3 regions of the Streptomyces sp. NPDC055287 genome follow, and region 3 is predicted to be linked to each of the others. Evidence: riboswitches for the same ligand, from Rfam matches in the RefSeq annotation. Region 3 holds a riboswitch; each other region holds the start of a gene.
What was found. Region 3 has a riboswitch for cyclic di-AMP ahead of ACWIHY_RS11755 (M23 family metallopeptidase). Riboswitches for the same ligand answer to the same signal wherever they lie in the genome.

Region 1 (4,127 bases), on a different contig from region 3:
CGAGCGGTAGACACGGGCGGCGGTCTGCTCGCCGATCAGCCGAATCCTGGTCGCAGTGGAGAACCGGTCCCGGTCCTTCCCGGCCATGTCTCCGCCTCCCCTTGTACGCACATACGTCCCCGCACACGGTACGGGACCGCGTGCGGGGACGTATGGAGGCTGGGGCCTTCAACCCTTGCCGTGCTTAACCCTTGCCGCGCTTAACCCTTGAAGCGGGGGAACGCGCTGCGGCCGGCGTACACGGCCGCGTCGTCGAGGATCTCCTCGATGCGCAGCAGCTGGTTGTACTTGGCGACGCGCTCGGAGCGGGCCGGGGCGCCGGTCTTGATCTGGCCGCAGTTGGTGGCGACGGCGAGGTCGGCGATGGTGACGTCCTCGGTCTCACCGGAGCGGTGCGACATCATGCACTTGAAGCCGTTGCGCTGCGCCAGCTCGACGGCGTCCAGGGTCTCGGTCAGCGAACCGATCTGGTTGACCTTGACGAGCAGCGAGTTGGCGGCGCCTTCCTCGATGCCGCGCGCCAGGCGCTCCGGGTTGGTGACGAAGAGGTCGTCGCCGACGATCTGGACCTTGGTGCCCAGCTTGTCGGTGAGGACCTTCCAGCCGGCCCAGTCGTCCTCGAAGAGCGGGTCCTCGATGGAGACGAGCGGGTACGCCGCCACGAGCTCCTCGTAGTACTCCGTCATCTCGGCGGCCGAGCGGGACTTGCCCTCGAACTCGTACGAGCCGTCCTTGTAGAACTCGGACGCGGCGACGTCGAGCGCGAGCGCGATCTGCTCACCGGGGACGTAACCGGCCTGCTTGATGGCCTCGAGGATGAGGTCGAGCGCGGCGCGGTTGGAGTCCAGGTTCGGGGCGAAGCCGCCCTCGTCGCCGAGGCCGGTGGACAGGCCCTTGGACTTCAGTACGGACTTGAGGGTGTGGTAGACCTCCGTGCCCCAGCGCAGGGCCTCGGAGAACGACTCGGCGCCGATCGGCGCGATCATGAACTCCTGGATGTCGACGTTGGAGTCGGCGTGCGACCCACCGTTGAGGATGTTCATCATCGGAACGGGCAGCAGGTGCGCGTTCGGGCCACCGAGGTAGCGGAAGAGCGGCAGGTCCGACGCCTCGGAGGCGGCGTGCGCGACGGCGAGCGAGACGCCGAGGATGGCGTTGGCGCCGAGGGACGCCTTGTTCTCGGTGGCGTCCAGGTCGAACATGGCCTGGTCGATCAGGCGCTGCTCGGTGGCGTCGTAACCGACGAGCTCCGGGCCGATCTGCTCGATGACGGCGAGGACGGCCTTCTCGACACCCTTGCCCTGGTAGCGGTTCGGGTCACCGTCGCGAAGCTCGATGGCCTCGAACGCTCCGGTGGAGGCACCGGACGGAACAGCAGCACGACCGGTGCTGCCGTCGTCGAGGCCGACCTCGACCTCGACCGTGGGATTGCCTCGGGAGTCCAGGATTTCCCGGGCTACGACGACGTCGATGGACGGCACGAGCATCTCCTTCTGGGATGTGACGCTATGGGGTGCAGGGTCACTTTGGCCTTGCGACAAGAGCCTAACCGGCTCGGAGGCATCGATCGGCCGTTCGCCCGCCCCCTGGGACAAGAAGAGGTGCGAATGCCCGCAACAGCGGACGTAACTCCGGGCGGGACGTGCCACGTACTGGGACTACTGGGCAGTAACTGACGGCGAAACCCCGGCCCGGCGCGTACGGGGGAAGCGCGCCGGACCGGGGTGCTCTGGGTTCCGCGGGGGATCGGCCGGAAAAGCACGGTCGATCGGCCGAATGCCGCGGACTGCTCCGCGGGTGCCGCGGCCTGCCCGGCGGAGTGCCGCGCGCCCGCTCGGCGGGGCGCGGCGAGCCGGAGCGGCCTGGGCGCCGCGAGCCGGATCAGCTGAGGTGCAGCTGCTGACCGGGGTAGATGACATCGGCGTCGTCGACGATGTCCTTGTTCAGCTTGAAGAGCTTCTCCCAGCCGCCCTTGACCTTCTCGGCGTCGGCGATCTTGCCGAGGGTGTCGCCGGCCTTGACCTTGTACTCGCCGTCACCCTTCTCGATCTTGGCGGGGGCGGCGGGCTTCGCGGTCTCGGCCTTGGGCGCGGAACGGACCTCGCTGCGCGAGGCCGGCTGCTCGGCGGCGCGCGGGGCGGCCTGCTGCTGCGGCTGCTCCTGCTTCGCCGAAGAACCGGAGGTGTCGACACCCGGGTCGACACCGTCGTTGGTCAGGCCGCCGGCGCCCGCACAGGCCCAGGCACCGGGGCCCTGCATGTCGAGAAGCTTCTCGGCCGTGGCGATCTGCTGCGCCTTGGATGCCTTGTCGGCGGTCGGGGCGTACTGCGTGCCACCGGCCGCCGCCCAGCTGGACGCGGAGAACTGCAGGCCGCCGTAGTAGCCGTTGCCCGTGTTGATGGACCAGTTGCCGCCGGACTCGCACTGGGCGACAGCGTCCCAGGTCTCGACGGAGGCGGCGGAGGCCGAAGTCGCACCCATCAGCGGGACGGCTACAGCGGCGCCGGCGACACCGGCGAGCGCGGCGAACCGAGTGGCCTTGGACGGGCGACGGTGCTTGGCGTTGCTGGAAAACAGCATGCGACATCTCCTCACCGACGCCTACGAGGTGAGCTGTCGGGTTCGGGCCAAGTGAGTGCCCGGCGCGCGACCTGCGTCGCGCGGCTTAACCCCAAGCCGGTTCCGTTCGTCTTTCGACGTACGGGCCCGGCGACCTACCTGGGTCCCCCGCTCCTGCCTACGGCGCTTTACGCGTCAGTTCCCCCCGACCGACGGCAGGATTCGGCGTGACGGTCGACGGGGCCCGCGGTGGCGAGCGGTCCGACGGTAAACACATGAGCCCTTGATGTTCAAAAAGGCCCATCAGGGAGATTTCGCCCTTCCCTGCCTTCACTTCGTCCATATCTGCGCAGGTCAGGGGTGACACGAGGGGATCGTCCGGGCCGCGTACGCGAGTTGAGGCAAAGAGACCCTTGTCTCACTTGCTTCAATCCGGACATAGCGGCCCGAACTGCCCTTCGAAATCAGCTCAGATCGAGGTTCTGGCCAGGGACGATGAGGTCGGGGTCGGACCCGACGGTCTCCTCATTGGCCGCATAGAGAGCCGTCCAGCCGCCGCGCAGGTCGTGCTCGGCGGCGATGGCCGAGAGGTTGTCGCCGGTACGGACGGTGTAGTGGCCGTCGGCGGCCTCGGCGCCGTCCGTCTTGGCCGACTCACGTGTCGACCCGTCACCCCGCGAGGCGTGACGTCCCGATTCGCGCTCGATGCCCGATTCGCCGGATACGGCGTCAGCGCCCTCCCGGGCCACCTCGCCGCGGTGCTTGCCCTTGGAGGCACCCTCCTCGGCGGCCGGCGGCGCGGGGCTCTTGGAGGCTCCGCCCGACTCCTCGGACGTCCCGGACGCCGGGGGCGACGTCGGCTCGGCGGACTTCGTCGAGCCGCTCTTGCCGTCCTTGCCGTCCTTGACGCCCTCACCGGCGGACCCGGCGGGCTTGTCTTCCGTCGACTCGGACGACTCCGGGTTCCCGGAGCCCTCCGACACCGTGTCCGACGTGTCGGCCTTGGACTCCGCGGTGGGCTCGGCGCTCGCGCCGTCGCCGGGAGCCGCGTCGTCACCCTCCGTCAGGCCGGAGATGAGGGCGCAGCTCGGCCACGCCTGCGGCCCCTCCTCGGCGAGCACCTTCTCGGCCACCTGGATCTGCTGGGAGCGACTGGCGAGGTCGGCGCGCGGCGCGTACGCCGTACCGCCGAACTTCTGCCAGGTCTCCGGGGAGAACTGGAGTCCGCCGTAGTAGCCGTTGCCGAGGTCGGCACTCCACATGCCGCCACTCTCACAATCGGCGACCCGGTCCCAGGTCGTGGCTTCGGCAGCGGACGCGCCGCTCGCGCCGAGCAGCGGGATGGCGATGGCCGATCCGGCGACTCCTGCCGCGACGACGAGAGCTGGAGCCTGACGGGGGCGGCGGTGTCTACCGTTCCCGGAGCGCATGCGGTTGCCTTTCGAGTGACGGCTGAGGTTGACGGTGAAGGTAGCGGTACTCGAACGTTTGTCACAAGTCGATGCAGCGCAGATCACGTGAAGGTCTCGAATTGACGCAGCGTCACTTGTTTTCGGCGTCGAACTCCA
Region 2 (4,127 bases), on a different contig from region 3:
GCAGCGTGAGCCGGCCGTCGTCCCCGATGATGAGCACCCCTTCCCGGACGGCGTGCAGGACCGCGTCGTGGTGCTCGTACATACGGGTCATCTCGGTGGGGCCGAGGCCGTGCGTCTGGCGCCGCAGTCTCCTGCTGACGAGCACGGAGCTGCCGATGGCCAGGGCGAGCGCGGCGACCGCGCTCGCGAGGAGCATCGGCAGATGGCGGTCCACCGCGTCCCCGACGTTCTCGACCGTGACTCCCGCACCGACCAGGCCGACGACGGTGCCGTCGGCGTCGGTGACCGGGACGATGGCGCGCGCCGCGTCGTTCGGGGCGCCCTTGAAGATCTCGGTGAAGGCTACTCCGGCCGCGGCGCGCCCGACACCCTCGGCGCGCGTGCCGATCAGTGCCGGATCGGTGTCGGCGACCCGGGTGCCGTCCGGTGCCATCACGGCCATGAAGTCCACGCCCGCGCCCCGCTGGGCCGCGTCCGTATGGGCGCGCAGCGCGGCGGTCGGATCGAGGGAGCGCAGCGCCTCGACGGTGCCCGGGGCCTCCGCGAAGGCCTCCGCCGCGGCGAGGGAGCGGTTACGGGCGTCACCCGCGCTGTCGTGGCGCGTCTGGACCGTGAGTGCGACCACCGCGGCGGTGATCAGCAGCACCGCGACCACGATCTGGAGGAGGAGCACCTGGCCGGCGGCGCTGCGCACCTCCAGCCGGGAACGCACTCCTCGCTGCCGAGACGAGCGCGGTGACCCGACACCCCTGGGTCGTCCGAGACGTCCGCTCATGCCCTATTTTTAGCATTGCGTGACTTTTTAGGGGCTGTGTTGTCTTGTGGCAGATGGAGACGCCGGCTGGGCCGACGGCTCTAGAAGGGGATCGAGCCGATCCCGGAGATCTTCAGCCGCCCGCTGCCGATGGCGGTGCGCTTCGCCACGACGGCGGCCTCCCGGCCGTCGGCCAGCCGCAGGGTGACCTGTCCGCTGTCCATCACGGCGTAGAACTCTTCCGGCACCTGGTCGGTCTGGGCGCTGCCGCCCCACTCGAGCGCCCCCGAGCGGCCTCCGCTCAAGGTGGCCACGACGTCGATCTGGGCATTGCCGGTGATGAGGACCGCGGGGCCCTGATAGTTGCTCATGGCCCCCAGTGTGCGCCCACCGGCCGCCGCTTCCCGCCAGATGGGGGCTGCCGGACGCGCGACGGCCTGCCGGCTCCGTCGGGGCACCCTCGGGGGCCCTGCGGGAACGGGCAGGCCGTAACGCTTCGAGCACTCACTTCGGGAGGGCGTTCACCCACCCGGTGGCCGTTTTTTAGTACGGGCCGTTCACGTTGTCGATCGAGCCGTAACGGTCCGCGGCGTAATTGCAGGCGGCGGTGATGTTGGCGACCGGGTCGTAGCTGTCCGTCGACGTGCCGGGCACGTGGTAGGCCAGGAACGTCGGCTGGATGACCTGGAGGAGGCCCTTGGACGGCGTACCGGCCACAGCGTTGGAGTCCCAGTTGTTGATCGCCATCGGGTTGCCCGAGGACTCGCGCATGATGTTGCGGTGGATGCCGTCGTACGTGCCGGGGATGCCGTGCTTGGCCATGACGGCCAGCGACTCCTTGATCCAGCCGTCCAGGTCGTCGGTGTACGTCGTTGTCTTGGCGACGGCGGCGCGGGTCTCGGAGCGGTCGGCGCGGTCGGCCGCGGGCTTGGCCTTCGCGGGCGCCTTCGCCGGTGCCTCGGCCTTCGCGCCGATCGTCAGCTTGAGGCCGGGGTGGATCAGCGCCGGGTTGTCGCCGATGGTCTTGCGGTTGTCCTGGTACAGCTTCTTCCAGCTGCTCAGCGAGTGCGCGTCCGCGATCTTGGAGAGCGAGTCACCCGCGACCACGGTGTACGTCGTGGGTGCGGCCTTCTTCGCGGCCGGGGCGGCGGCGGGGGCCACGGTCTTCTCGACGGCGGCGGGCTGAGCCGCGCCGGCGGTGGTCGCGCCGACCAGCGGCAGGACCAGGGCGGCGCCACCCGTACCCACGGCGATGAAGCCACGGGTGAGGGATCTGGCCTTGGGACGACGGTGCTTACCCTTTGCGGGCATGACAAATTCCTCTCCGTCGCCTGCGAGGTGAGCTGTCGGGTTCGGGCTGGAGATGCCCGGTCGCACGGTCAACGCGACTTCACCCCGAGCCGTTCCGGATTACCGGACCGGCGGCTTACCTGGGTCCCCCGCTCCTGCCGTACGTGAGTGTGAGTGGGTGTGGATTCCGGACGGCGGCAGGATTCGGCGGTCCACCCGGATTGACGGTGACGTTAAGCGAGACGGATGGAGAAGAACAAGCCCCGGAATGATCGCCTCGATCGCTCGGCCGACCGGGGCGGGGGAACTTCCGTCACTGTCCGTTGGCGCCAAACTCAACTTTCTTTCTGGGGGCGGGAGCTGACGCCCGGCAGGACTTTCACATTCCGTTGCGGACGTGACTCGTATCACGGGAGGCCGGGCTCAACGGCCTTTCCGGCAAAACGCCCATATCGGTCAATCGCGGTCGCAACGTGCACCCCGGGAGCATCTGCGGTCGAGGGTGCGCTCTCGGGGCTGAGGAACTTCTCGCGCCCTGCGTCGACTTGGGCGTCTGTGAGGGGAATTACCCTCATTGTCCAGGGGGGTGCTGCCCGCCTCGCGGTGTAGTGGGCATCGCGGTGCGCGTCGAGAGGGGCGTCGGCTGGACCGGCCGCGACGTGCGGCAAATCGCGCCATATGGGCACAATTTGGTTCCGGTGAATCGCATCAAAGCGCCGGGGCCGGCTTCATGGCAGGGGAGTGCCACCCGTGGCATTGACGATCTCGGCCGTGATGTAGCTGGCCTGCGGAGAGGCGAGGAATACGTACGCCGGGGCCATTTCGGCCGGCTGTGCGGGCCGGCCCAGAGGTGATTGCTTTCCGAACTCCGTGGTGTCCGGCATGGTGGCCGGAATCAACGGAGTCCACACCGGGCCCGGAGCGACGGCGTTGACGCGGATTCCGCTGGGCGCCACCATGTGCGCCAGCCCTTGCGTGAAGGCGACAATCGCCGCCTTCGTCATCGCGTAGTCGAGCAGATGCGGGCTGGGCTTGTACGCCTGAACGGAGGCGGAGTTGATAATGCTCCCTCCCTCGGGCATATGGGGGAGGGCCGTCTTCGAAAGCCAGAACATGCCGTAAAGATTGGTCTTCATGACCCGGTCGAATTGTTCGGTCGTGATGGCGCCGATGCCGTCCGGCTGGGACATTTGATACGCCGTGTTGTTCACCAGAATATTGATCGCGCCGAATTCCGACACAGCGCGCCCGATGAGCGCACGGCACTGCTCCTCGTCCCGGATGTCACAGCTCACCGCCACGGCCCTGCGGCCCGCCTCCTCGACGAGCCGTGAGGTTTCCGCGGCTTCCTTCTCCTCCTCCGGAAGATGGGTGAGCAGCACATCGGCACCCTCACGGGCGAAGGCCAGACTCACCGCCCGGCCGATCCCCGAATCGCCGCCGGTGACCACGGCCGCGAGGCCCTTCAAAAGCCCGCTGCCCCGGTACGACTCCTCGCCGTGATCGGGCGGCGGATCCATCGGGCCCGTCCACCCGGGGTGCGCCTGTTCCTGGTCGGGGAGTTTCGGCTGCGGGTGCTTCGTGACGGGATTCTCCGTCTCGCGGCTCTCGTCCTTCACGGGCGGCCTCCTGCTGGTCGGTGGGTGGTCGGTGGCGGCTGGTCGGTTCGACCACACCTGGGTTCCCCGAAGCGGGGCGCCCAAATCCGGAGCTCCCCCTTCGCGGCCTGCTTTCCGGCCTCGCGTACGGAGCCGGGCCGCCGGCCGGCGCCATACTGGTGCTTATGCGGGTGGCGTTGATGACAGCGGGTTCGCGCGGTGACGTATCGCCCTACACCGGGCTCGCGCACGGCCTCGCACAGGCCGGGCACGAGGTCACCCTCGTGACGCACGCCTGCTTCGCGCCACTGGTGGAGGCGGCGGGCGTGGGCTTCCACCCCCTGCCCGTGGACCCGCGGGCGGAACTCGCCTCCGCGCGAGGCCGCGCCCTGCACCGCAGCGTCACGGACGTCGGGAAGCTGGCGCGGATGGTCTCCATGGCTCGGGCCCTGGTCGGAGGGATGACCGACGATCTGCTGCAGGCG
Region 3 (4,127 bases):
GTACCGCCGCCTGCGCACTGGCGCTACAAGCCACGCCACGCCTGGTGGCGCACCAGGGCGGTGCGCGCGGGCGCGGTGATCACGGCCCTCGCCCTGTGCGGCCTGGTGATCCTGGCGATCGTCCGGGACCAGACCGGCACGCACGGCTTCCTGGTCGGGCTGGGGCTCGCGGTGTTGCCGGTGCCGCTGCTGGCCTCGGCGTTCCGGTGGCTGGACCGGGTGGAGCCCGAACCCTGGCGGAACCTCGTCTTCGCCTTCGCCTGGGGCGCGTTCGCCGCCGCACTCGTCGCGATCATCGCGAACAGCTTCGCGACCCGCTGGATAGCCACGGCCACCGCCGATCCGGCGGGGGCCGAATCCCTCGGCGCGACGGTGATAGCCCCGGTCGTCGAGGAGAGCGCGAAGGCGGCGGCCCTGCTGCTGATCTTCCTCTTCCGCAGACGGGACTTCACCGGGATCGTCGACGGGGTGGTCGTGGCCGGGTTCACGGCGACCGGCTTCGCCTTCACCGAGAACATCCTCTATCTCGGCAACGCCTTCGGCGAGGACCAGGAAGCGGGCGCCTCCGGCCTCGCGTCGGTGACCGCCGCGACCTTCTTCGTCCGCATAGTGATGTCCCCGTTCGCGCACCCGCTGTTCACGGTGCTGACGGGCATCGGCTTCGGGCTGGCCGCGCTCGCCCCGCCGCGCCGTGGCAGGTGGCGGCGTATCGCGCTGCCGCTGCTCGGCCTGGCGCTCGCGATGGGCGTGCACGCCCTGTGGAACGGCTCGTCGGCCTTCGGTCAGTACGGCTTCTACGCGGTGTACGCCGCGTTCATGGTCCCCGCCTTCGCGATGCTCACCTGGCTGGTGGTCTGGACGCGCCAGCGCGAGCTGGGCACGATAGCCGCCGAACTGCCCGCCTATGCCGCCGCCGGCTGGCTACTGCCCGCCGAACCGCTCGCGCTCTCCTCGATGCGGGCCCGCTCGCTGGCGCGGGGCGCGGCGGCGCGTGCGTACGGAGGACGGGCCGGAGGACGGGCCGCCGCCCGTGCCGTCGCCGAGTACGAGGCCTTCGCCACGTCCCTGGCCTTCCTGCGCCACCGCGCCCACCGCGGCGCACCGGGCCCGGACTTCACGGCACGCGAGCAGGAGCTGCTCCACCACCTGTGGCAGCGCAGGGAGGTCGCCGGGCCGGCCCTGGAGTACGCGGCGCGGGCGACGGGCCGGGTGCGGACCCCACCGCCCTGGCAGCCGCCGCCGTGGCAGCAGCCGCCCTGGCCGCCGTACGGGTACGGACCGCCCCCGCACCAGGCCTGCGCCGCGTACAACCCGTACCGGCAGCAGTAACCGCTGCGGCCGGTCCGAGGTCAGGCGGACGCCGCCGTCAGTGCCGCCAGCTCCGCCTCCGCCAGCTCCAGATCCGCCACCGCCAGCAGCGCAGGCAGCTGTTCCACCGTCCGCGCGCTCGTGATCGGCGCCGCGACCGTCGGCTGCGCCGCCAGCCACGCCAGCGCCACGGTCCGGCACGCACAGCGCCCCGCACACACAGACCGGCAGCCCTGGGCGCGGGGGGCGTGCGCCGGGACTGCCGGGGACTGTGGGAAAAGCGTCAGACGGTGAGGCCCTTGCCGCGCAGCCAGGCCGCGGGGTCGACGCCGGCGCCGTCGGGCGTGTGCACTTCGAGGTGCAGGTGCGGACCGGTGACATTGCCGGTGGCGCCCACACGTCCGATGACGTCGCCCGTACCGACCTCGCCGGACGTGACGGTCATCGAGGAGAGGTGGCAGTACCAGACCTCCGTGCCGTCCGAGAGCTCCAGGACGATGCGGTAGCCGTACGAACCCGACCAGCCCGCGGACTTGATCGTGCCGCCGTGCACGGCCTTGACCGGCGTGCCCGTCGGGGCGGCGAAGTCGAGACCGGTGTGCTGGCCGGAGGACCACATCGAGCCGGACTGGCCGTAGGTGGAGGTGAGCGTGTACGACGAGGTGGGCAGCGAGTAGCTGGCGGCCAGCTTGGCCAGCCGCTCCTCCTCGGCCTTGCGCGCGGCTTCTTCCTCCGCCTCGCGCTTCTTCTCCTCGGCCTCGCGCTTCTCCTCGGCGGCCTTGGCCTCGGCCGCGGTCTGCTGCTGCTTCGCCTCGGCGGAGGCCTTCTCGGCGGCCTCCTTCTCGGCGGCCAGCTTCACCTCGGCGTCGGCGGCGGCCTGCTGCTGCTCGGCCTGCTGGAGGATGCGGGCGCGCAGGGCCTCGCCCGCGTCGGTGGTGCCCTGCCGTGCGTCGGCGGTGGTGACGCCCGCGGTGGTGAGCGGGGCCGCGGCCACGACGGCTTCGTTCGCGGCGCCCGTCCCGGAGCCGGATTCCGCGTCGTCGGACATCAAAGACCCGACACCGGGTAGTGACTTGGCGTCGGGAAGGGATTCCGTTATCGCGTCGGGAAGGGAGATCGAGATTGCCGGCTTGTCCTGCGCGGTGGCGATGCCTCCCGCGCCGACCGCGGCGATGACGCCGACGCCGAGAACGGTGGAGCTGCGGCCGAGACCGCCGCGCTGCTTGGCGACGCGGTGACGACCGCGTACGGGCCGGACGGATTCCTCAGTCGGATTCCATTCTTCCCAGGTCCCCTCCCCGGCGACGTGACTCTCGCTGTCGTGGGGCGCCCCGTAAGGGGGCAGGGTGGCTTGGGGGGCAGGCCTGTTGGACGCCACGGAGGCGTGCTCCTTTCCTTCCTTCTCGCCTACCGGGTTAGCTGACGGGTTCGGAGCAGGAAGGTCTCCTACGGGCCTCTTCGTGGGTACGAAGCGGCCCGATTCACCCCAAGGAACATGGTTCCCCGGTTCCCTTGCGGGATTCGGCGCGTGCGCACGGTGCCGTCTCTTGCGACGACTGGGACGACCGCGCTGCGTTATCGAACGTTAATAGACACCGGCTCCGGTTTCCAAGCTGTTCCAACTGATCGTTAAGGACCTTGGCCCGAACCAATCGGGACACAAGCGACCACAGTCGGACGAGTTGACCACCCCTCAGAAAACATCCGCACCATGACGGTTCGTCAATTGTTATGCGCAGGGCTCTCGTGCGGTTACCCAGCGTCGCGACGGTCTCCGCACGGCTAACTTCAGCACATGGTTGTCAACAGCACGCATCCCAGTCCGTGGCCGGCCGATCGCTACCGCGAGTTCTCCGAGCAGCAGGCGCGCGGCATTTCTCCCGCTTACGCCGAACTCACCGCCCGTATCAGCGAGGACCGGGACTTCTGCGCCCTCATCGCCGGCCTGCCACCCGGCAACAAGCAGCAGCCCAATCTCCTCCTCGCCGCCGTCCGCTTCCTCGGCGGCCCCTACGAGCAGTGGGCGCCCTTCCGCGAGTGGACCCTGGCCCACTGGGACGACGTACGCGCCGTCATGCTGGACCGCTTCACCCAGACGAACGAGCCCGCCCGCTGCGCCACCCTGCTGCCCCTCCTCGCCGCACTCCCCCAGCCCCTCGCCCTCATCGAGGTCGGCGCCTCGGCGGGCCTGTGCCTCCACCCCGACCGCTACGCCTACCGCTACAACGGCGGCGCCACCCTGGGCACGTCCCCCGTCACCTTCGACTGCCGTACGGAGGGCCCCGTGCCCCTGCCCACGGCGCTCCCCGACATCGCGTGGCGCGCCGGCATCGACCTCAATCCCCTCGACCCCACGGACGAGGAGGACGTCCGCTGGCTCCAGTCACTGATCTGGCCCGGCCGCGCGGAGCGCCCGCGTCAGCAGCTCGCCGCCATCGAGGCCGTACGTACGGCGCCCGGCCCCCTCATCGTCCGCGGCGACCTCGTCGACGAACTCCCGGCGCTGGCGGCCCGCGCCCCCGCGGACGCCACGCTGGTCGTCTTCCACACCGCCGTGCTGACCTACCTGCCGCTCGCCCGCCGCGAGGAGTTCGCCCGGCTCGTCCGCGACCTGCCGGGCCACTGGATCTCCAATGAGCACCACACCGTGCTGCCCTGGCTCGACGCCCCGGCCCCCGACGACGAGCACCTGCTCACCCTCGCCCTGGACGAGCGCGCCGTCGCCTTCACAGCCCCGCACGGCCAGGGCCTGCACTGGTTCGACCGGCCGGCAGGCCTGCCCGTCTGACCAGGCCCACGGTCCTGCGGCGGTCCTGCTG

Region 1: linked by a shared signal. The riboswitch ahead of ACWIHY_RS15395 (transglycosylase family protein) and the one ahead of ACWIHY_RS11755 (M23 family metallopeptidase) in region 3 are both predicted to bind cyclic di-AMP.
Region 2: linked by a shared signal. The riboswitch ahead of ACWIHY_RS07650 (LysM peptidoglycan-binding domain-containing protein) and the one ahead of ACWIHY_RS11755 (M23 family metallopeptidase) in region 3 are both predicted to bind cyclic di-AMP.

Annotation. Positions count from the first base shown of each region.
Region 1 covers NZ_JBSHNE010000008.1:120,206-124,332, reverse strand. Annotated here, with positions in the region: gene ACWIHY_RS15405 (FtsB family cell division protein) at 1-87, opposite strand, end outside; gene eno (phosphopyruvate hydratase) at 201-1,487, opposite strand; gene ACWIHY_RS15395 (transglycosylase family protein) at 1,882-2,580, opposite strand; cyclic di-AMP (ydaO/yuaA leader) riboswitch at 2,584-2,755, opposite strand; gene ACWIHY_RS15390 (transglycosylase family protein) at 3,024-3,989, opposite strand; gene ACWIHY_RS15385 (cytochrome P450 family protein) at 4,102-4,127, opposite strand, start outside.
Region 2 covers NZ_JBSHNE010000003.1:340,037-344,163, reverse strand. Annotated here, with positions in the region: gene ACWIHY_RS07660 (SpoIIE family protein phosphatase) at 1-775, opposite strand, end outside; gene ACWIHY_RS07655 (DUF4873 domain-containing protein) at 856-1,125, opposite strand; gene ACWIHY_RS07650 (LysM peptidoglycan-binding domain-containing protein) at 1,298-2,065, opposite strand; cyclic di-AMP (ydaO/yuaA leader) riboswitch at 2,068-2,231, opposite strand; gene ACWIHY_RS07645 (SDR family oxidoreductase) at 2,773-3,564, opposite strand; gene ACWIHY_RS07640 (glycosyltransferase) at 3,843-4,127, shown strand, end outside.
Region 3 covers NZ_JBSHNE010000005.1:371,467-375,593, reverse strand. Annotated here, with positions in the region: gene ACWIHY_RS11765 (PrsW family intramembrane metalloprotease) at 1-1,329, shown strand, start outside; partial or broken gene ACWIHY_RS11760 (aldo/keto reductase) at 1,350-1,502, opposite strand; gene ACWIHY_RS11755 (M23 family metallopeptidase) at 1,592-2,686, opposite strand; cyclic di-AMP (ydaO/yuaA leader) riboswitch at 2,698-2,845, opposite strand; gene ACWIHY_RS11750 (DUF2332 domain-containing protein) at 3,104-4,096, shown strand; gene ACWIHY_RS11745 (PP2C family protein-serine/threonine phosphatase) at 4,035-4,127, opposite strand, start outside.